Regions from separate parts of the Desulfosporomusa polytropa genome, predicted to be linked through region 1. Evidence: riboswitches for the same ligand, from Rfam matches in the RefSeq annotation. Region 1 holds a riboswitch; each other region holds the start of a gene.

Region 1 (7,255 bases):
CTGGCTTTGCTGCCGATATCGGATTCGAAAAATTCTGGAACGTTAAATGCCGCTTGAGCGGACTTACTCCAAACGTTTCTATCCTGGTAGCAACTGTTCGCGCTCTCAAAATGCACGGTGGTGGACCTACCGTTATTCCAGGTCGTCCGTTGCCTGACGAATATACTAAAGAAAACCTGGGTCTACTCGAAAAAGGTTGCGAAAACATGGTACATCTGATCAACATGATCAAAAAATCTGGAATCAAACCAGTTGTTTGTATCAATGCTTTCTACACTGATACCCCGGCTGAACATGCTTTGGTTAAGAGAATTGCTGAACAGGCTGGCGCGCGCGCTGCTGTTTCCCAACACTGGATGAGTGGTGGCGAAGGCGCTCTTGATTTGGCTGATGCAGTTATGGATGCTTGTAAAGAAAAAGTTGATTTCAAATTCCTGTATCCGCTGGAAATGCCACTTCGTCAACGTGTTGAGAAGATTGCCACAGAAGTATATGGCGCTGATGGCGTTGACTGGGCTCCGTTGGCTGAGGAAAAAGCTCAGAAATTCGAGTCTGATCCTAAGTATGCCGATTACTGCACCATGATGGTTAAGAGCCACCTGTCCTTGTCGCATGAACCTACCTGGAAGGGTGTACCAAAAGGCTGGAGATTGCCGATCCGCGACATCTTGGTCTATGGTGGTGCCAAATTCCTCTGTCCGATGGCTGGTGCAATCAGCTTGATGCCAGGGACTAGCTCTGACCCTGCTTATCGTCGCATTGATGTTGATGTTAAGACTGGTAAAGTTAGCGGTTTGTTTTAAACCACTCTTAAAGGTGATACCTGTTGCTGTGAAGTTATGGCTCATGATTCCAAAGGGATACCGGTAGTGACTGCCAAGTAGAAATTGATGAAATCGAAAAGTGTAGATAAAGCTAAAACAGAGGCATTGACTAACCCTTACTTTGCGGGGTGAGTCAATGCCTCTGGATTTATTGGCAGGTACGTGGTTACAATTATTTAAGAACCATCATCTCAGTAGCCTTTACCAAAGCCGTAACCTTGTCTCCAGGAGCTAGGTTTAAGTCTTCAACAGAATCTACCGTAATGGCAGCTACCAGTTCGGTACCCTTATAATCCATGATGACTTTAGCCATAACAGTCCCTTTAACAACTTCTTTTACAGTGGCTTCCAATTTGTTTCTTCCGCTAATTTTCATTGTAATCAACACTCCTTAGTTTTTTAATATCCTTGTAACTAGTATAGCATGTTATATGACAAAAAACAATAAAATTACCCATTTAATCCTAAATTTAACCGTATTTAATCAAATTAACAATATAAATCTATATATCGCCGGATATCGCTAATTTAAGATGATTATCGCTAACAATTACGTACTGAAATAATGGTTATATTGGTAAGTGTTCGTTGGTTTGCTAGATCGGCGGCAACACCCCTCCTGTGGGACATGGCAGGGCTAACTGTTTTCAACATAAGCTAACATAAAGTACAATTGAGTTGTGTAAATGAAATAAAAAGAGGACTATCGCACGCACGATAGTTCTCTTTTTAATATATCAAAGTATAAGATTTGGGAGTCGCGGAGGCATTATAAAACAAGGGGTGTCAAGTACAAAACCCGGCACAGGCAGCCGTAAGGTGGTACCTCGGTATCCCTCGTAACCCCCGTAACCCCCCGGCCTTTGCCGGAAAAAGCGTTCCGCAGGAGAAAAGCCGGGCGGTATTCCGTTAAAAAATCCGTACTGTTTGAGCGTGAACCGGTACCCCGATAATGGACACTATTATAAAGTCCGTATCGGGGTTTTTGTATGTTCATAGAACGAATAAATGTATATAATGAAATTATTAATTACCGGAGGCGGAATTTTAGTGAGTAATATATTCTATAGCGAATCGGATCAACACATCCTTCTGAGAAACCCCAATGTAGAGAAAGTAACTGACCGCTATATCTCGTATCATTCCGATTTTAAAATTAGAGCGGTCAAAGAATACTTATCTGGAAAGAAGCCTAGACAAATTTTTATTGACAATGGCTTCAATCTTCAACTAATAGGAGACGATAAACCATTTGTCTGTATCAAAAGATGGCGTATCATTTTCAAACAGCGTGGTGAGCAAGGTCTGAGAGAAGCGGGACGAAGTTCAAAAGGTATCCGTTTAACAGGCAGAGAGTCGTCCATTGAAGATAAGTTAAAAAAGGCCGAGGCCAAAATTTATTTTCTTGAGGCAGAAAATGAATTGTTAAAAAAGATACGGGAGAAAGAAAGAAGGCGTTAAATGCTGCAGAAAAGTTCCAAATCATATATCGAGTCATACGAAAGTATCCGAAGTATCGTATGATTAGTTACTTATGTGAGATAGCACAAGTTAGCCGTAGCGGGTTCTATGCCTGGCTGAAGGCAGCACCTAGTCGATACCAGAGAGAAGAGCATGACAGAAATGATTATAAACTGATTGAAGAAATATTTATTGCTACTAAAAGAAAGGGTGGCTGGCGCACGATAAAGATGAATCTAGAAAGAGAGTACGCAATTCTTATGAATCACAAGAAGATTTTGCGTATTATGCGAAGGTTCCAATTGGTTACGGTGGTGAGACGGAAGAATCCGTATCGAAAAATGGCAAAGGCAACTCAACCTCATAAAACGGTATGTAATCTGCTAAAGCGCAAGTTTGATCACCACGAGCCGCAAAAGGTCATGTTAACCGATATTACCTATCTATATTACGCCGAGGGGCGTAAGGCTTACTTATCGGTCATTAAAGACGGATCAACAAGAGAAATTTTGGCTTACCATCTATCGACTTCTCTCGAAATGGGTCTTGTGATGAAAACGCTGGACCGATTACAGGAAACTTTGGGCGGAAACATCCACCCTGACGCAATTATACACTCGGATCAGGGATTTCATTATACACATCCTGAATTTCAGTGCAGGGTGAAAGAATTATTGATAAAACAGTCCATGTCTAGGAAGGGCAACTGTTTGGATAACGCATCAATGGAGTCATTCTTTGGACATATGAAGGATGAAATTAATATAAAAGAGTGCCAAAGCTTTACTGAAGTTCAGAATAAGATCGATGAATACATTGAGTATTACAATTGCCAACGTTACCAATGGGGATTAAAAAAGATGACCCCAAATCAATATCGGGATCATCTTATCGCTTCCTAAAACGGATTTCTTCTCACTGTCCTAATTTAGGGTACCAGTTCACGTAGCGAGTTTGCGGATTTTAGGAATATCGCCCGGCTTTTCAGCTTTTGGAGGCTTTGGGCCTAGACCTTTTGTTACTTTTGGGGCAATGCCAAAAGTAAAACCCTTCTCCTTGTATTCAAATTCGTAATTAATGCTGGTTCATAGTTCGACAACACGGCCGATATCATTATGTACTGTGGCATTTCTTGCTGCTGTTTCTGCTGCATAGTCCGAATCTGCAGCGTTGACCATCTGGTGAATGGTAAGGGCAATATTAGTATTAGGCAAAAACACTAGATGCTTATTATAATAGCGAATTGGTTTGATCATCTTATAAAAGCAATCGTGGCTAAATTTGCACCGAACATTGGCAAAAATAATATCGGCATGGATAATCAGTGCTTCGTCAAAGTTGCTTGTGTCGCCAAAAAGATATACAAAGTGGGGGAGTTTGCGCTTTAACTTGGCTTGCCAGTTTTCAGAACCGCCGATAACCAAGGCATGAATAGTGCTTAGTCTTTTTAAAGCCGTCTCTATATTGTAATGTTTATTGGATATTGCTGCTTTAAAAATAGTATCAGAGTGAATTGTTTTTATGTCTGCGATTTTTCGAGGGTGATCTTCGATTTGCGCAAGTTTAGTTTTAAGCAGTTGATTTTCCTTGGTCAATGCATTTAACACGAATTTTTGTTTAAGAATCAGATTGTTAATCTCTTCTTCCTTTAAGGCTAGTAAATTAGTTTTTGCAGTCAAATCCGCGCTCATTCTTCGGACCTCTGTTTCACAAGTCTGAAGCTGCTTTTGAAGATTATTCATTTCAGCATATGGAAATGGGGCATTGTGTTCAAAATAATATTTTTTCGTTTTCTTATATTCTCTTACGAACTCAAGTAAATTTAAGCCAAACATTACAAATTCAGCACAATCTAATTCCATCTCTTCTTTGCTTTGTTTATGATTAGAGCGAAATAACTCTGCAGTCATCTTAACAATATAAAGGCGGCAAAGAAGTTCTACATCTCGCTCCTTAACCTGCGTCAAGAGTTTTGGGGAAAACAATGATATTCCTGCTATTGACGACAGATATGCGCTGCAGTGGGCCAAGCCCTCCCAGCAGTGGTCGCCGTTCCAGGGATCGCGATAATTATGAAAGACTTTTTGATATATCAAATTTTTTAGATAGCGGGCCACTTTTTTTACTGATGCTTTATTCAGTCTGCCTCGTAATTGTTGAATTTCGCTAGTACCATCAAGTTTGCTGGCAAGTGTTTGGATAATAGATAAAGTCTCAGGAGTTGATACAATTGCCTTTTTTCCTAGAGCACATGTCATAAACATTGCGAATTTTAAGGAGGCCTGCGGTGGTAAGTCGATGGCTGGATACAACGCAATGAAAGTCTGGAGATATTGTGTTGCGGCGCCTGTAAGAAGATTATGGTGCTGACTATTTTGGGTGGATTCAGCGTAATACTCCGGCTTAACAGCTGTTGATAAATCGATTGTTTCGGAGTTCTTTATGTAATAGTGCAAATCATTCCAGTGTTTTGTTAGGCTGCGTAATAGCTGTTCGAATAAGGGAGAATCGCGACCATCTTCTATAGCCGCAAGCAGCACCCCTAAATATTTTACGGCATAACATTGCCGTTCAATACCGCTGGTAGTGAACAAAGGGTAATTTGCATAGGGAGAAAGGGATGCTGCGGTCTGGTAGCGTGTTTTATCAGTTTCATAGAGTGCGTCAATCTCCTTGTATGCCGAGGTTGTATCGGCAGCGAGTTGAACAAAAAGTGGAAGCGTATCTACAGAGACATTGTCGACTATTAAAGTGAAATCGGAAATCTTCATAAGGCATCACCATCTCTTATGTAATCATGTATTGTTAAATTTCCTTTTGGAGCTATTTTAAAGCAGAACATGTGCTTTGTAGGGGCTTCATTTTTGAAAGATTCGTAGCGTATGCAAACTGCGTTTTGCTGTGAACTGGTCGGGGTCATTTTGGTACGCTGCTGCATTTTTTTTTGCACTGTGTTCGACACTTTCCTGTTGGTAAGACTCAGTAATAATTGTACCTTGCTTGCCGTTAGCTGCTTGTATTGCTGATTTGATTGCAAGAAGAGATTTCGTAATATTTTCAAGGTTGTTTGTCAACGATACAATGGTATTGGCATAGGCCTCAAAAGTGAAGTTGTTCTTAGTCAATTTAGCTTCTTGGAGGGTTTTATAGGTGTCCACAAGGAGTTCCTGAAATGCGTGTTCTGAATATTCTAAGTCAGTTAACGTGTAGCAACCGGGTTCGCAGTCGACCAATAGCATGATTTTTCCGTTTTTTAAAATATCGCTGTGGGTATGGACTCGCTCGAACATAATTTTTCCTCCTATCAAAATAGTGTTATTGACATACAAATGTTCTAGGGTGGAGCATATGCAGGATAGTAAACTTCTAATAAATCAAAATTGCCAAGCTTATCCGGGATGGAAAGGCTTGGCAATGAATTTAAGCAGGCGCAAATCGGATCATAAATAGGCACAAGGAACTGCGCCGCTTAAAATATTGCTCCTTTCCAAAAGGGAGATATAGCCGTTTCCCGCTATACCGATCGGCCGGTTACCATACCTTGAAGGATTAGGTAAATCGGCTAAGAAGCAGACTATTCAATTGTGAGAACTTGAGATAAAAGGCATTTTGATAACAAGAACTAACATAAACAAATATAAACAAGTATAATACTATTATATTTGCTGAGATTATATAAAGCAATAGGGTTGGTATATATTGAGTAGAAAAAATTTAGTTTAGCGATAATGCCGGTAAATATGGAATTATGCCTGTAATTACTGAGTTTTAAGGCTGAACAAGTGTTACTTAAAGAAGTATTTATTATATGGTAATTGCTTGCAATTACCATATAATAAATACTATAATAAAGTTATGTTAGTTTATGTTGGTATAAATTTGTTTATTTTTAAATTAGGGGCGGTCAGGTCATAGCATGGAATTGTGTATTAAAAGATGCTGACAGACATGAGCTTGTCCTGGAGAAATAGCAGCCAGCGCTACTGGCAATGCGAGGGGGAGTTATCTGTGAAAGAGAAGGTTGTAGTTAATTGGCTGTTTATACTGGTTGCAGTTCTGGTTGTCGCCGGAACAATTTGGGCAACAAAGCCTGTTGTCCAAACGCCGGTAAAACTGACCGAGCCTATGGAAATTAATATTTCTGCTGCGCTTGGGCTGAAAGATGCTCTGCAGGATATTCAAAAAGAATATGAAGCGTCTAATCCAAATGTAAAACTTGTATTTAATCTTGGTCCTGCTGGAGTTTTACAAAAACAGTTAGAACAGGGTGTCATGGCAGATATATTTATTTCTGCTTCACCGAAACAGGTGAATGATCTGCAAAACCAAAATCTCGTAGTAGCTAGTACCCGAAAAATACTGGTTAGTGATAAATTGGTACTGGTGGTTCCGAAAAACTCTCAATTGAAAATCGAAGGTTTTCAAGATTTAACAAGGGTCACAAGGTTTGGTATGGGCGAGCCGGGGACTGTGCCGGCTGGTCAATATGCTATAGAGTTACTTAAAAATATTGGTATATGGGAAGCTGTTAAAGATAAAGCCGTACAGGCTAAGGATGTTCGCACAATCATTGCCTATGTTGAGACAGAAAATGTTGATGCAGGAATTGCATTTTCGACGGTGGCCGCGTTAAGCGATAAGGTCAAAGTAGTCGCGGCTGCGCCAGATGGGTCGCACACGCCGGTTACGTTTCCAGCAGTGGTTATGGCTAATTCTAAGCATCCCCAAGAAGCCGAAGCCTTTTTGACATATCTTTGTAGTCCACAAAGTGCAGCAGTCTTTAAGAAATATGGTTTTACTTTTGTTGGTTCAAACCAATAAAGCAGATGATATTGTTAGTAGGTTAACGTAAACGGCCTTGCCTCCTGTGTTGATCAGGAAGCAAGGCCATTAGTATGACTGTTTGCCGGTATTACAATTACCTGGTTTAAGCTATGCCGCTAGTTAATCCTCACAAGGGAACCTTAGCC
Region 2 (7,255 bases), 2.4 Mb from region 1:
AGTTCAGGTCACCGAATTCACTGTACGGACCATGATCCAGCCACCAATTGGTATCCATTGCCAAAATTTTCCCTGTCTTATCAGCAGCAAGTTTCGTTTTAACAAGTGCAGGTGAACGCTTGCCTGTATAGGTAATTTGCTGGAACATGTTGAAGATAAGGGAAACAGGCTTACCATCGCAAGCAAGACAGGCAACGCCCAGCAAAGCTTCATTAGTTGGACTAAATTTATAACCAAAAGTAGCACCTGTCGGGTTGGCTACAAGGCGGCATTTCTCCGGTTCAATACCAATACCGGCGACAATCATTGCATGGTGCAAGTGTAATGCGATACTCTTAGAATGAATAGTCAGACGGCCTTCTTCATCAATATAGGCGCTGCCGCAGTCAGGCTCAAGCGGAAGATGCGGCTGACGGCTGCAGTAAGTTTCAACTTCTGCAATGACAACATCGGCGCTATCCATAACGGGCTTAGTGTCTTCGCCTTTTACCACACCAGTCTCAAAGTAAACATTAGGGGTTCCGGGATGAATTTCAATGGCATCAGGTGCCATTGCGGCAGGAGCACTCATGTATGCCGGCAATACTTCAAGATCAACCTTTACCGCTTTAGCTGCAGCTTGGGCATGTTCTTCCGTATCTGCGGCAACTATGGCAATAGCGTCGCCAAACTGGAATACTTTCTCATCGCAAAGAATGGGGCGATCCCAGCCATCACCTTTATTAGTCGGGAAAGTGATCAGACCGGAAATTCGGTTTTTGCCTTTTACGTCTTTATGGGTAATTACTTTATATACACCAGGCATTTTCTCAGCTGCTGAGGTGTCAATGCCTTTAATATTCGCATGAGATACTTCTGCTTGAACAAGAGCTAACCGCAAAGTTCCTGTAGGCATTTGCAGCGAAACATCGGCGCCAAAATCCCAAGTGCCGGTAACTTTCTGCAAGGCAGACGGACGAATATAAGTTGTGCCGTAAATTTTGTTGCCGACAGGTTTGAAAATCAGTTCTTCTTTGCGCATTTCCCCGCGGAGAATACTAGCAGCTGCCATAACAGCATCAACTAGAGGTTTGTAACCTGTGCAACGGCAGGCATTGCGGTGTTTTTGGAACCATGCGCGAATATCTTCTCTAGTGGGGCTGGGATTCTCATCAAGCAATACTTTCGCTGACAAAATAAATCCCGGACTGCAGAAACCGCATTGAGCGCAGCCATAGGCCATCCAGGCAACTTGCAGCGGATGGAGGTTAGTAGGTGTAGCCAATCCTTCAATGGTTGTAATATTGGCTTCATCAGGAACCTTTTTCATCTTCGTGACGCAAGACCGTATTACTCGGCCATCCATAATAATTGAACAAGTCCCGCATTGACCTTGATTACAGCCAACCTTGCAACCAGTCAACAGCAGTTGTTCCCGGAGCACACTAGCCAAACTAGCTTCCAGATCAACAATTAGCGTTCTGGGCAAACCATTGATAATCAGAATTTTCTTTTGCATCTGCTCTCTCGTCTCCTTTATTATTCAATAATCTATATTTCAGGGGATTTCTTCATCCCCGAAATACGCATAATCTTACCATGATTAGCTGCCTTTGCCAAAGCCACATTCCGGGTAACGACAATCTTCACATACTAGACATAACCCACCATGCCCCAGTCTGGTAATATCTTTGCGTGATAGTTCTTCACCAGCTAACAGGCGGGGAACTACCAGGTCAAACACCGTACTCTTGTGATACATGACACAGCCTGGTAAGCCAAGAACCGGAACTTTTCCTAAATACGCCAGCATAAACATCGCGCCCGGCAGTGTAGGCGCCCCATAAATAACAATCTGTCCTCCTGCGGCCCTGATGCCCGAAGGTGTTACATCATCTGGATCGACAGACATACCACCGGTAGTCACAATCATATCGGCACCTTCGGCAAGCAAACCATGAATAGCTTTAGCAATCATAGAAATATCATCAGGTACAAATACCTGCCGCAGAATCGAACTTCCCAAATATTCAAACTTATCCGCCAATACTGGTCCGAAACAATCCTTGATCCGGCCATGATATACTTCACTACCGGTAGTGACAACACCCACCTTACAGGCTTGCAAAGGTTTGACCTCCACCACCGGATAGTAATCAATCCCAATTTGTTCAATTTGTTGAAGTTTCTCGGCCTCAATCACCAACGGAATAATTTTGCAGCCTGTAACCTTTTTCCCCGCATCCACCATCTGATTCGTGTGTAAGGTAGCTGCGGCCACTTGATCAATATCGTTGATCCTTTCCAATGCTTCTGTATTTATTTTTAGCAAGCCAAGAGTATTTGCTCTTATTTCGACCTTACCTTCTGAAGCCTCATCTAAGTGTAGACCTTGCCCTGCTATGGCCTTAGCAAATCTGGTTGCTGCATCATTCTCATGAATAGTTTGCGCATTTACTTCCCAGACATAAATATTTTCCTTGCCAATATCCAGCAACCTCGGGATATCTTCTTTGCAGATAACATGTCCTTTCCTAAAAGCTTTGCCTTTGCGTTTTCCCGGAATAATTTCAGTGACATCATGACAGAGAACCATACCTTCTGCCTGATATACAGAAACTGCTCTCATTGATTGCCCTCCTTAGCTGATTCTCATCTACATACAACGTGTTAAATATTTTTGCAGGTAGGTGGTGCGTTGGCAATGTATCACCTACCTGCGCCTGCAAACTTCTTTACTGCGGAATATATACCTATGTAATTTCTTGCAATACTAAATATTTGTAATATATAACTGCAAGATTTATACCAACTATAAATACCTCCCAAAAAATTAAGAATCAGTAGGGTTTCACCCTGCTGATTCTCTAAAATTCTGCTACATGTACCTCAATATGTTCACAAGTGTCACTTAAAACTGTCACATAAAAGTGACAGTTTTATCCACTATTTATATATTTCGTACTGTTTCATTTTTCTGTACAAGGTATTTCGCGAAACTCCCATGCTTCGCGCTGTCAGACTAACATTTCCTCTATGGGTAAAAAGCATCTCAAGAATTTCCTGTCGTTCATGTTCCTCTAGCATAAAACGCCGCCCCTCTCTCCCACAAAAGGATTCTGCAGCGTAATGGATTGAAGAAGTCTGTTTCTCGGTATCGGTAACAGCTGCTTGCAAATTACATATTTCTTTCGGCAAATTCTCTAGATTTACTATTTGCCCTTCTGTCAGACTGGCAATCCGTTCTACCACATTCTGAAGTTCACGCACATTCCCCGGCCAATCGTAATGCACAATTCGGTCAACCACTTCTGTAGTAACTACGAAATTTCGACCATGTTTGTCTAGCTTTTCCAAAAAGTAATTAAATAATGCGATTATATCCTCTGAACGTTCTCGCAGCGGCGGTATTGTAATAGATATAACATCTAATCGATAATACAAATCTTTGCGAAACGTCCCTTTTTCGACTTCTTTCAATAAGTTTTTGTTGGTAGCGCAAATCACTCTTACATCAACAGGAATTACCTTATCACAGCCAATTCTATTTACTTTTCTCTCCTGTAATACCCGCAAGAGCGCTACCTGCTGCTCTAATGGCATATCGCCGATTTCATCCAAAAATAACGTTCCCTCACAGGCGAGTTCGAATTTACCTGGCTTGCCCCCGCGTTTAGCCCCGGTAAAGGCACCATCGGCATAGCCGAATAGTTCACTGCCAATAAGTTCCCGAGGTATGGCTCCGCAGTTTACCGCGATAAAAGGCCCGGCATTACGCTCACTCCGATTATGGATAGCCTGGGCAAATATCTCTTTGCCTGTACCACTTTCGCCTTGAAGCAGCACGCTGGATATTGAGGTCGCAGCAAGAGAGGCTATCCTGACGGCTTCCAGAATGGCTTTACTTTCGCCAATAATATCACTAAACTGCAAGGTCCCATAGTTTCCATTAAAACGATTCACCAAATTTTGAATTCGTTTAATGGGCCGCAGAATAATAACGCCGCCTGTCACAATTCCCTGTTCATCGGTAACAGGCTCCCCTGAAGCCCAAAATTGACTGACTTCACCATTAATATCCAGCAAGACTTCAGTATCTGGACAGGATTCTTTGCACATTAGCATCCTTCGAACAAAAGTATTTTTAGTCCCTAAAATACTTTCCACCTGAACTCCGCGGGTATCCTCAGACTTATTTATACCAAAACCAAGTATTTTTTTGGCAACAGGGTTCAGTTCGCTAATAACTCCATTATTGTCCACCATAATTACGCCATCAGACATCGTATTGAAAATATTCGTCAACCGGTTATTAATTACACTTAGTTCCTTATTTTTCTTGCGAATCCCCAACTGCGCCATAATTGCTTCCGCTGCCGCCATAACCATCCCCAGTGTATGCAGATGCGCAGCAGTCGATTTGCCGGAAACATCTAAAATTCCTAGCACGTTTCCCCACTCATCAAGTATCGGGGCTGCCGAACAGGTCAGACAGTGATGTTTGCGGCAGTAATGTTCAGATCCTGAAACCTGAATCGGCTTCCCTGTAACCAATGTTGTACCAATGGCGTTAGTACCAGCCTCAGCTTCACTCCAACTTGCTCCTTGAAAAAAGCTCACAGTCATTGGATTCGTCAGGGTATCCTTATCGCCAAAAATTTCCATAACATAGCCACGCACATCAGTTAGTGCCACAACAAATCCAGAGCCTGCAACAATTTGATACAAGTTATCCATAAATGGCTTAGCAATAGTAATAAGGTCCTTATTTTTCCGCAACATAACCTGCAGACTAGCAGTTTCCAATCGGTGATGAATTGCTTCATCATTGGGATTAACCTTGGCTTGGCGACACCTTACCCATGAGTCCAAAATTTCTGGTCTAACCGAGTACTTATAACTTTTGTCAGCACTTTTTAGAGTGGCTGTAAATTTTAGCCACCCGGCCCAAGTACCATCAACTGTGTTCTCGGCATACATAGCCATAAGTTCATCCTCCTGTACTCATTTTTCAAAATACCATTTCCCGAAAAAAACAAAAAACAGAGCACGCCAAAAGGACGAGCGCTCTGTCTCAATAACTAGCACTGACTCCTTTCCGCACCGGGAGGCTTATCGGTTTCCCAATAAACCCGTTGACCTGATGGTCTTAGTTTCCTTTAGCCCACCAAATTCGGAGTTACTGAATATTCAGTTCAGTTTATAGTATTCGGTATTTATGACGAAACTCCTGCACATCAAGTAAATAGGTTTGAATATACTGGAAATCCCTTTACCTAATTTCAAAAAAGACCACTACGCTAACTCACCCATTATACATGCTGGTAGCCGTCCACGATAACCTCAAGTTGTCCTGTATGCGGATTAAATATCAAGCCGTGAATAGGTACATCCTTAGGGATAAGTGGATTATTACGGATTTTTCTAACTACTTCTTCTATATTATCTACCGGATGATGAAAGTGATCTATCCAATTTATTAACTCTGCTTCTATCATTTTGATGGCATCTGGTGAAATTCCACGTGCTAACATCTTTTGAATAAGACTGTCAGCTGTTGTATGAGCTAATCCACAGTCAAAATGCCCAATCACCATTACTTCTTTTACACCCAGCTCGAAGATACTTACAATTAAGCTGCGAATCGTAGCTTCAAACGGACCAGTCACCGAATTCCCGGCATTTTTTATCACTTTTGCTTCGCCACGTTTGATGCCCATTGCTGGCTCTAAAAAATCTACTAATCTTGTATCCATACAAGTAAAAATCGCTAAATGCCGATTAGGCAATTTATTATTCTCGGGATAATCTTGAATAGCTCCTTCCACTAAATATTCCATGAAATTACTATTAGCTGCTAGTACTTGTTCTAAAATATTCATAACGAATCTCCTGTTATACTATCTGGTTTACTGCAAATAACTATCGGCGTTTGTTCTTCTCTTTTATTGATCGGTTTGCTTCTTTCATCCCGCCAAGACTTCCAAACATCCGTTTGACCTTTGCTTGTTCAAGCTGGCGTGAGTTCATTCCCTGATAGGTCAACTCGGCCTGGAGTTTTTGGTAGCTTATGAGGCGTTCGATCAATAGGGTACCGGTTTCAATAGCAGTTTTTATCGCACAACCAGGCTCATTCTGATGGCTGCAGTCGTCAAAACGGCAGTTTTGCGCCAATTGTTCGATATCGGCAAAGGCTTTAGACAAATCGGCAGTTTCTAGCTGCAATTCACGCATACCAGGAGTGTCGATCACTACACCGCCTATTGGAAGCACGATCAGTTGCCGGTGTGTTGTTGCATGGCGTCCTTTATCATATTGATCGATTTCTTTGGTTACAAATACTTCGGTGCCTGCCAAGCGGTTGATTAACGTCGATTTGCCAACGCCTGACGAGCCGATAAATGCCACCGTTTTACCAACGTCAATATATTTCGTAATCTCAACATAGCCTTCCTCACTCAGGCTAGACGTTACAAGTATATCGACGCCTGGGGCAATCGGACGCAATTCAGACAGTTTTTCAGATAAATTAGAGCAAAGGTCTGCTTTGGTAAGTATGATCACGGGGATAGCCATACTATCCCACGCGATAGCCAGATAGCGTTCCAACCGCCGCAGATTAAAATCATTATTTAGTGACATGCAAATAAAGATCGTGTCAATGTTGGCGGCTATAAGCTGACGTTCCTGCGCTGTTCCGGCCGCCTTGCGCTCAAGCATGCTTGAGCGCTGCAGAATCACATTAATGATAACATGACCAGCAGTGTCGCAAATACGGTCAACCATAACCCAATCTCCAACCGTAGGATAATCGCTCTTATCTTTCACGGTAAAGACGAGCTTACCTGAAACCTCAGCCGTCATTTCACCCTCTTCAGTAATGACTTTATATAAATGTTTGTGTTGAACTGACACTCGTGCTATGTATAACCCAGCATAAAGTCTTGATTCTTGTTCCAATAATTCGGTCAGTCCAATTGTATATAAATTAGTTTTACTCATGTTATTTGTCCCCCCATCGGTTATCTCAAATTAAAAATCAGTAAGGAGGGCAAAAAGGCAGTTGTTATCCTGCAAGCACCTCCCCATTTGATACCGACTCCGCAATATATGCTTTAACCATAATATCCAACTCCTTTCCTTGTATTTTTAGTATAGCACAACAGCCGTAAAATCATAGGACCGGCATGACAATTATCGTACGACAACTAAATTTTTAAACATTACCTAAAATACAATCGGCGCTACGGCATTTTGCAAAACTTCAATGACGCTC
Region 3 (7,255 bases), 790 kb from region 1:
AAATGATACCCCACTCTGAAAAGTGCAGATTATAAGGACTAAAATTGCTATTTAGGCTTCTAGAAATAGTGCGAGTGAGCTGAAAAAGCTGACGCATTATTAACCCGTTTATTTCCACTATTACCTCCTCATGATTAGTTGACTAATCAACTGTTTCGAAAGTATTTTACTACAAAAATACAAATATAGCCATTACTATATACAATCTGACCTAATTTATCCGATTTGAGGCCAGTTTTCGCTACATTCTCCCACCAGCCTTGTAAAACCAGAAAAATAGGTGTAGTTAGTATAAACAAAAAAAGTACCAGCTTTACGCTGATACTCATTACTCTCTGATATTCATAAATAGCTTGAACGTTAAAATCACATAGCGTCAAAAAAGTTCAGTGCCCCCTTAGGTAGAGCCAGTACTATTGCTGATTTTCCCCTTGCAACAGGGCCCCTTGCATCATTTTGCGTTACTTATAGTTAATCGCGCCTTTGCCAGAGTTATTATAATAGTACGTAATTTGTGAGATTTGGTTTAAATCATAATCATTCTTTTCCCAGGTCCAAACATGTCCGCTGCCGTCTTTGACTCTGAAATTCCACCACTGGGTATCACTGGAATTGTCAAAGCTGATTTCAATGCTGTCGCCTGCTGCCAAAGACGTACCTTCCATCAGGTTTTCTTCCCAATTATCACTATTAGCCGGTGCTACCCAAAAACCAACGATACTATAAGGCGAATTGTTCACCAAAGTAAAATCCTGGCTTCCGGCCAACCCCACACTTGGCAACGCCATCATCACCACCAACAAACACATACCTACAAGCAGTCTTATTTTCGAACAACCCATACTACACACCTCCATTAATGTTTAACGTTCTGAATTTGCATCATGTAAACAGGCCCTGTTGCAAAGGCACCCCCCTATTGCCTCACCACTCTTCCAAACATGAACCATCAATCGTCAGTTTGCCCCGCTAATGAGTGGTAAAACGTATGTGCCGGTATGAAATATACTGACATTAATAATTGTATAACGTAATTATTCTTAGCGATACTATCCGAAAGTATATACTTTTCTATTTTAAAAAAACCCGCGAAATTTTTCGCGGGTTTCAGTGATTCTGAATTTAGTGATTCTAATGATCAAAGTGGAATTTTATGTGGCAGTTATCATTATGGCTTTCAGACTTAAGCCAGTCAACATGCTGCTTAATTAGAAAACCAGATAATTTTAAAAATGCTGTGTCATCTTGTAGAAGTTCATCTTGCGTTGGTCTTATGTCTGGAAATTGCATCAATGTACCCTTATAGTAAAGCTCCACATCAAGATTAAATTCATCAAAGCTGGCATCTACGTTGACCTCTTCTTGTGTTAATCCTAGATTAGCCGCAGATTCCATAAATTCATTGAGTACTGCCGATGCACGATTAATAATTTCTTTTCGTGCACCCCACGCAGCTCCGTGAGCTTCCATGAAATTGGCAACCTCTTCCGAAGTGGTGACACCGGGAGTCATTTTAATCACGTGATGTTTGGCAACACCAACACGGAATAGCAAATTAAGAGAGATAGCCGTTATACTCGAAGCAGCCAACGAGGATTTGAAGAAAGGCTGCATATAAACAGGAAAGGTTGATTCAAAGCCGGGAAACATCTCAACAACCAGACCGGTGACGAAGGCCAAACCCAAAACAAAAGATTTGCGTGCATCCAGCATACGCGAAGTGCAAATCTGCATTCCCGACGGAACTACGAATGCTATTGACATCATGAGAATTGCCCCCATAATCGGTTCTGGCATGATGGCAAATACAGCTGCAATTTTAGGAAAAAAGGCCAATATTATGAATGCCGTACCCACACAATACCCGATATAGCGGCTAAGGACTCCGGTTGCGATGGACAACCCCATACTACTGGAACTGGTTGTTTGACCCATTGTTCCACATAATCCGCTGATTATTGTCCCGAAGCCTTCAGCCAACAAACCACCACTAATTGTATTCATATCCGGCCTGGTCCAATTCGCATCATTCATTTTCTGACAAACAGTTATGTTACCCACTGTTTTTATGCTGGAGCAAAATGCCACAAGTAAAAATGGTATTAACAATTCTATGTTGAACGACCAACCGATATGGTTAATACTAGGAAAAGCCATCGCAGGCGCTGCCGATATTTTTTGTAAATGTTCCTCAGTAAGCACACCAGTGAAATAAGAGACCAAAAAACCCACCACAATGCCGGCTAATACCGAATATTGCCGCAAACTTTCATTTCCCCACACATGCATAAACATAATTACTCCTAGTGTGACAAACGCTATTATTGCTTCCGATCCGTCAGAACCTTTTCCGTCTCCTACAAAACTAAAAAAAGAGTATTTGATCAGAGAAATTGCTAGCATCACAATAATTAAGCCCGTTATTTCCACCGGGAACAGTACCCGCATTTTGTGTACCACTCTGCTAAACAGTGCTTGCGCTATTCCCGCCACGACTGTCATTCCCAGCATCAGGTGTAGGCCGCCAGTCTTAATTGCCAAAACGGAAACAGGAAAAAATAAGGAATTCGTTTCCTGAGCACAGAAATACCCGGAGCCCACCGCTCCTTTATTGCATGACTGTAATATCGTCCCAATTCCCATAGTGATCATCATTAAACTTACCAAGCTTTGTGCCAGTTCTGTTGAACCGCCAATTGCCGAAACAATAAGCACCGGGAACATTAGATCAACAGAGAGTGCGATAATTTGTTGCAATACCAACGGCATCAATGTTCGAAGCGGCGGTTTTTCATCTACATCGTAGATAATATCGCTTGGTTTCTTGCGTTTCATATTTGACACAGACAACCTCCCTTTACTAAAAAAAGAACCATACCAAAATATTCTTTGCAATCCACGAATTTCCTGCAAATTCATAAACGCCTTTTCTATTTTGGATTCCACCACTTAAGCGCAAAAATAGACGTCATTTCAATAAAATAAAGTTTCTCTCCAATTTTTAGTTTTTTGAAAGGTTTTTTCTATCAGACTTGTGAAAATGCTTTGATTCCTATATCATTAAAATGCAGTTAGGTTTTCTTAAGATATTCAAAGGAGATGATAGTAAATGAAAAACTATCGACCGGACATCATGCGAATTCTTTTAGGTTTGTTGCTGCTTACGCTGGTGATGGTGACTGTACCAAATCCGGCTTCAGCCGCAAACACAGCCACGCTGGAATTGATTAACAATCGACCAGAAATTGTATATGTAACTTTTCATGGTTGGGATGCCAACCGTAATACAGATTATACCAAAGGCTGGTTTATTATCAATCCTAATTCCTCTACTACAATTACAATCGAACATTATGGTGATTGGGAACAAGTCCTTGGTTTGTATGCCATATCAAACAGTTGCGTCTGGCAAGGCGATCCCAATGCGAATCTATCTGATCCAGATATTTCGTCACCAGTTAATACCGCTAGTAATTTCCAATATTGGGGTAAAGGTGGAGAATATGTTAGCTCGAAGGATTGGACAACTGTCTATTTCTTTTCTATTAAGGAAAACGGAGCCCACGGTCAATTTTCCTACTCCTTTGAATAATTGAATCTCGCCCGTATAGCGGGCATTTTCTTCGCTATGTTTAGATGCTGGGTGCGAAACCAGACCTACATAAGCAAAAGCCGCCAATTGTCTGCACGATTACAGATAATTAGCGGCTTCTCAATCTTTGAACAACCTTAATTTCACTTTGTATCTAGCCAACTATTCTTACGAATTAACTTGTGGCCCCTCAGTTGTAGTCTCAGTTGCATCTGTAATCGTAATAACCGCATGATTCAGCACATATTGGACTGCCTTGTCTGCTTTTAAATCAAACGACACTTTGTTAACTAGTGGACCAATGTTCTCTTTTTTGGCGTTTTCTCGTGCCATACCGATACTAATACCGAATGCCTCAATGCCATTATTTAATTCTTCGTCAGTTACTTCGAAATTCTTCTCTTCAATAATTTTTTCCAACAGACAATTGGATTTGATAACTATTTTAGCGTTTTCCCACATTTGTTTTTTGAAACTTGCAAAATCCATATTGTTCATCTGAAGATACAGTTCAATGGTTCCTCCCTCAGCTTTTAAATGGTTTGTAAACTCCTCTAGCATCGACTGAGCTTGCTGCATGACAAGGGGTTCGGGAACATCAAACTCACATGCATTCAATAAAGCCTTAATAACAGCTTGTTTTTTCATATTCAAATCACGCTGAGAAGCCATTTCAACAATCTTTTGCTTAGCGTCTAAACGTAATTCCTCCAGACTATTCAATTTTGCCACTTCCTGGGCAAACTGATCATTTAATTCTCTAAGTTGAATGTTTTCAACATTTTTTACTTTTACCTTGAAAAATGCATTTTTACCAGCCAATTGAACTGCCGGATGTTCTTGGGGAAAGCTAACTTCAACATTCAACTTATCGCCTTTTTTTACCCCCACCAATTTTTCCTCTAAGCCAGGAAAAAATGAATCTGAACCAAGAATTATCTTACAATTTTCTTCTTTTCCCCCAACATCAGTATCTTCTACTGTACATTCATAATCAATGGTTACTGTATCTCCAAGGGCGGCATGTTCTTTGGCCTTATCAATGACTGTTTTGTTTTTCGAACACAAGTCTTGCAAATATTTCTCAATATCCTTTTCAGTCACTTCGTACGGTTTTGGTACTTTGATTTCTAAGCCTTCCAGTTTTCCAAGGCTAACTTCAGGTTTAACTGGTACACGCACCTTAACATTAACCGGTTTTCCTTTTACGATATATCCTACTTCAATATCAGGTTCGCCAATAGTTTTTAAATTCAGTTCCTTAATGGCAGCATAATATTCATTTGGTACAACAAAATCAATAGCATCTTCATAGAGCACTTCTGGTCCATATTTCGATTCCAATCTTGAACGTGGTGCACTCCCTTTCCGAAAACCAGGGATATTATATTTTTTAACGTTCTTTTTATACGATTTTTCAAGACCTTCCTCAATTTTTTCTGCTTCAATCATAAACTCCAAGTAAGCTTCACTGTTTTCTACTTTTTCTAATGTTGCATTCATAAGGTTCATACTCCTTTTATTCAATTATCGATCCAATTTTGAGGCTCCTACTTAAATAAAAAAAGAAGCCTGATTTACCAGACTTCCTTCGCACAATAGGGGCAGGCATAAAAATTACTCTTCATACCCTTCGGTCATTACTTCCGGAATGGAAACTAATGACTCGGAACTCATCTTTATTATATAATTTTCTTGAAATTTCTATAAAATCCTGCAAAAAAGTCAACTAGTTACCCGGAAAACTTTTCGACAATTTACGACAAATTTCTACTCTTTCAGATTATTCCACGGATAAAACAAAGTAAGACGCCATACGCTATGTAATAAGGTGAACAAATGTACCAAAGAGTTAAATTTTCGCTCTATAACAGTTAGCAAGCACAACAGGCTCAGCGAGACCGAAACGATCGACGCCAGAAAGCTCTAAAAATTCATAGCAAATCTATAAATTGGAGGAGATATCATGACTAAGCCCGAAGCTTACCCTGTAGAACCGCCAAATGCCCCTAGGCGTACAAAGAATAATGACAACGATATACCTGAACCACTTTCAGGATCTAAGAAAGTAAAAAATCAAAGTCACACTGGTCAGCGCCACGGAGAAGGCTCCTGAATTTTTATTACACAATGGCGAATACCTAAATTTATAACCGCTAATAGCCATTACGACAAATGAAGTTAAGCCCCCGGCTTCACACACGCCGGGGGCTTAACTATATATCAACCAGTTTTTCATCAACAAAAAAGCTGCAACCGATTATATATGTTGCAACTCGTTTGTAACGTCATTCGGATTTTAAAATATCCGCTTGTTCCTTATGGGCAGCGGCCTTTTTCTCAGCGACTTTTTTCAGTTGTTTTTTCTTATTTTTAGGGCTTTTATCTCCCATTCGTTAAACATCTCCTTTTATCTAAAACCTATAATCATTATACCACCCTTTGCCATATAGATTATTTCAATCGCTCTACCCATTGCCTTATATCCGCTCAAAAAGAAACTATAGAATCTAAGTTATTCATAGTTTCCGCTAATTTCTCCCGAATCAGCCCGTTTTCTCACTTTTTCTCAATATACCATTTTTCGTCCAAATTACTTTATCTTGTTCTTTTGGGAAAGGGACAAAAATACTATTTCATCGATTGACATGTATCGCAGAAAACCGTGCATGTCGGATCCTCTCGCATATGGCCTGCGCCCCATTCGGCCAGCTTCATCAAAGGCGGTATTATGCTCTTGCCCTTGTCAGTCAATGTATATTCCACTCTTGGCGGAACTTCATTGTACTGCTCACGATGGACAATACCGTCTGCTTCCAAATCTTTTAGCGACTGCGACAACATCATATTTGTTACACCTGTCAGCTTACGCTTGATACTGCTGTACCTTGTCGGCAATCCACTGGCAAGCATACAGATTATTGGCAGTTTCCACTTACCGCCTACAACATCGATAGTATAGCGAATAGGGCAAAGTAGATTCTCTCCAGCATAGGTTTCATCCACATCCACAATCTTCTTATTCATGCATACTCTCCTCGTATATGGTATGGTTTTCCATACTTAATCATTAAAATCTGCGTACTTGTATTAAACTGATTTTGTAATACAATAATAACATAAAACATTATAAAGGAGCGATTTACTATGAATGAAATTATGGATTTTTTATCGGCAAGCAGGGTCTTTTATCTGGCAACAACCGAAGGAGGTCAGCCACATGTTAGGCCAATGGGGTTTGTAATGGACCATGACGGAAAACTGGCTTTTGGTACTTCTAATCAAAAAAATATGTACAAGCAGCTTGTGGCCAATCCCACAGTGGAAATCTGTTGTGTTGATGCCAAATATACTACCCTTCGCATCTGCGGTAAAGCGGTATTCTGCACCACAGCGGAAACACAACGCAAGGCACTGGAGATAATGCCTGCTCTCGCTAACATGTACGCCGTAGGCGATGGAAAGTTCGAGATATTCTATTTGGACAATATCCAGGCAGTGTGCCAAACTATGTCAGGTGAAAAGAAGATATTGACGGTTTAAAGAGCACCTTAATGAAATTTTCTCCCTGGGCGAGACGGAAGTATGCGCGCGATAGCGTGAATGCTTTCGTCTCGCACCAGGGAATTATATTTTACTGGTGCAATCAGCCTGCATACCGAT

What was found. Region 1 has a riboswitch for molybdenum cofactor ahead of ACZ449_RS17695 (hypothetical protein). Riboswitches for the same ligand answer to the same signal wherever they lie in the genome.
Region 2: another riboswitch for molybdenum cofactor. It lies ahead of ACZ449_RS06680 (sigma-54-dependent Fis family transcriptional regulator); the one in region 1 lies ahead of ACZ449_RS17695 (hypothetical protein).
Region 3: another riboswitch for molybdenum cofactor. It lies ahead of tig (trigger factor); the one in region 1 lies ahead of ACZ449_RS17695 (hypothetical protein).

What each region holds. Positions count from the first base shown of each region.
Region 1 covers NZ_AP042400.1:3,399,338-3,406,592, reverse strand. Annotated here, with positions in the region: gene ACZ449_RS17715 (formate--tetrahydrofolate ligase) at 1-803, shown strand, start outside; gene ACZ449_RS17710 (TOBE domain-containing protein) at 997-1,200, opposite strand; partial or broken gene ACZ449_RS17705 (IS3 family transposase) at 1,875-3,187, shown strand; gene ACZ449_RS17700 (hypothetical protein) at 3,371-5,056, opposite strand; gene ACZ449_RS17695 (hypothetical protein) at 5,144-5,575, opposite strand; molybdenum cofactor riboswitch at 5,751-5,866, opposite strand; gene modA (molybdate ABC transporter substrate-binding protein) at 6,294-7,106, shown strand; gene ACZ449_RS17685 (Gfo/Idh/MocA family protein) at 7,230-7,255, opposite strand, start outside.
Region 2 covers NZ_AP042400.1:1,030,759-1,038,013, reverse strand. Annotated here, with positions in the region: gene ACZ449_RS06690 (molybdopterin-dependent aldehyde oxidoreductase) at 1-1,498, opposite strand, end outside; gene ACZ449_RS06685 (molybdopterin-binding protein) at 1,583-2,608, opposite strand; gene ACZ449_RS06680 (sigma-54-dependent Fis family transcriptional regulator) at 2,926-4,965, opposite strand; molybdenum cofactor riboswitch at 5,056-5,170, opposite strand; gene ACZ449_RS06675 (beta-class carbonic anhydrase) at 5,292-5,861, opposite strand; gene rsgA (ribosome small subunit-dependent GTPase A) at 5,902-6,981, opposite strand; gene ACZ449_RS06665 (aspartate dehydrogenase domain-containing protein) at 7,207-7,255, opposite strand, start outside.
Region 3 covers NZ_AP042400.1:2,609,732-2,616,986, forward strand. Annotated here, with positions in the region: gene ACZ449_RS14115 (MarR family winged helix-turn-helix transcriptional regulator) at 1-118, opposite strand, end outside; gene ACZ449_RS14120 (hypothetical protein) at 462-842, opposite strand; gene ACZ449_RS14125 (uracil-xanthine permease family protein) at 1,132-2,835, opposite strand; gene ACZ449_RS14130 (hypothetical protein) at 3,110-3,592, shown strand; gene tig (trigger factor) at 3,761-5,095, opposite strand; molybdenum cofactor riboswitch at 5,163-5,276, opposite strand; gene ACZ449_RS14140 (small acid-soluble spore protein P) at 5,559-5,708, shown strand; gene ACZ449_RS14145 (winged helix-turn-helix transcriptional regulator) at 6,224-6,619, opposite strand; gene ACZ449_RS14150 (pyridoxamine 5'-phosphate oxidase family protein) at 6,740-7,135, shown strand.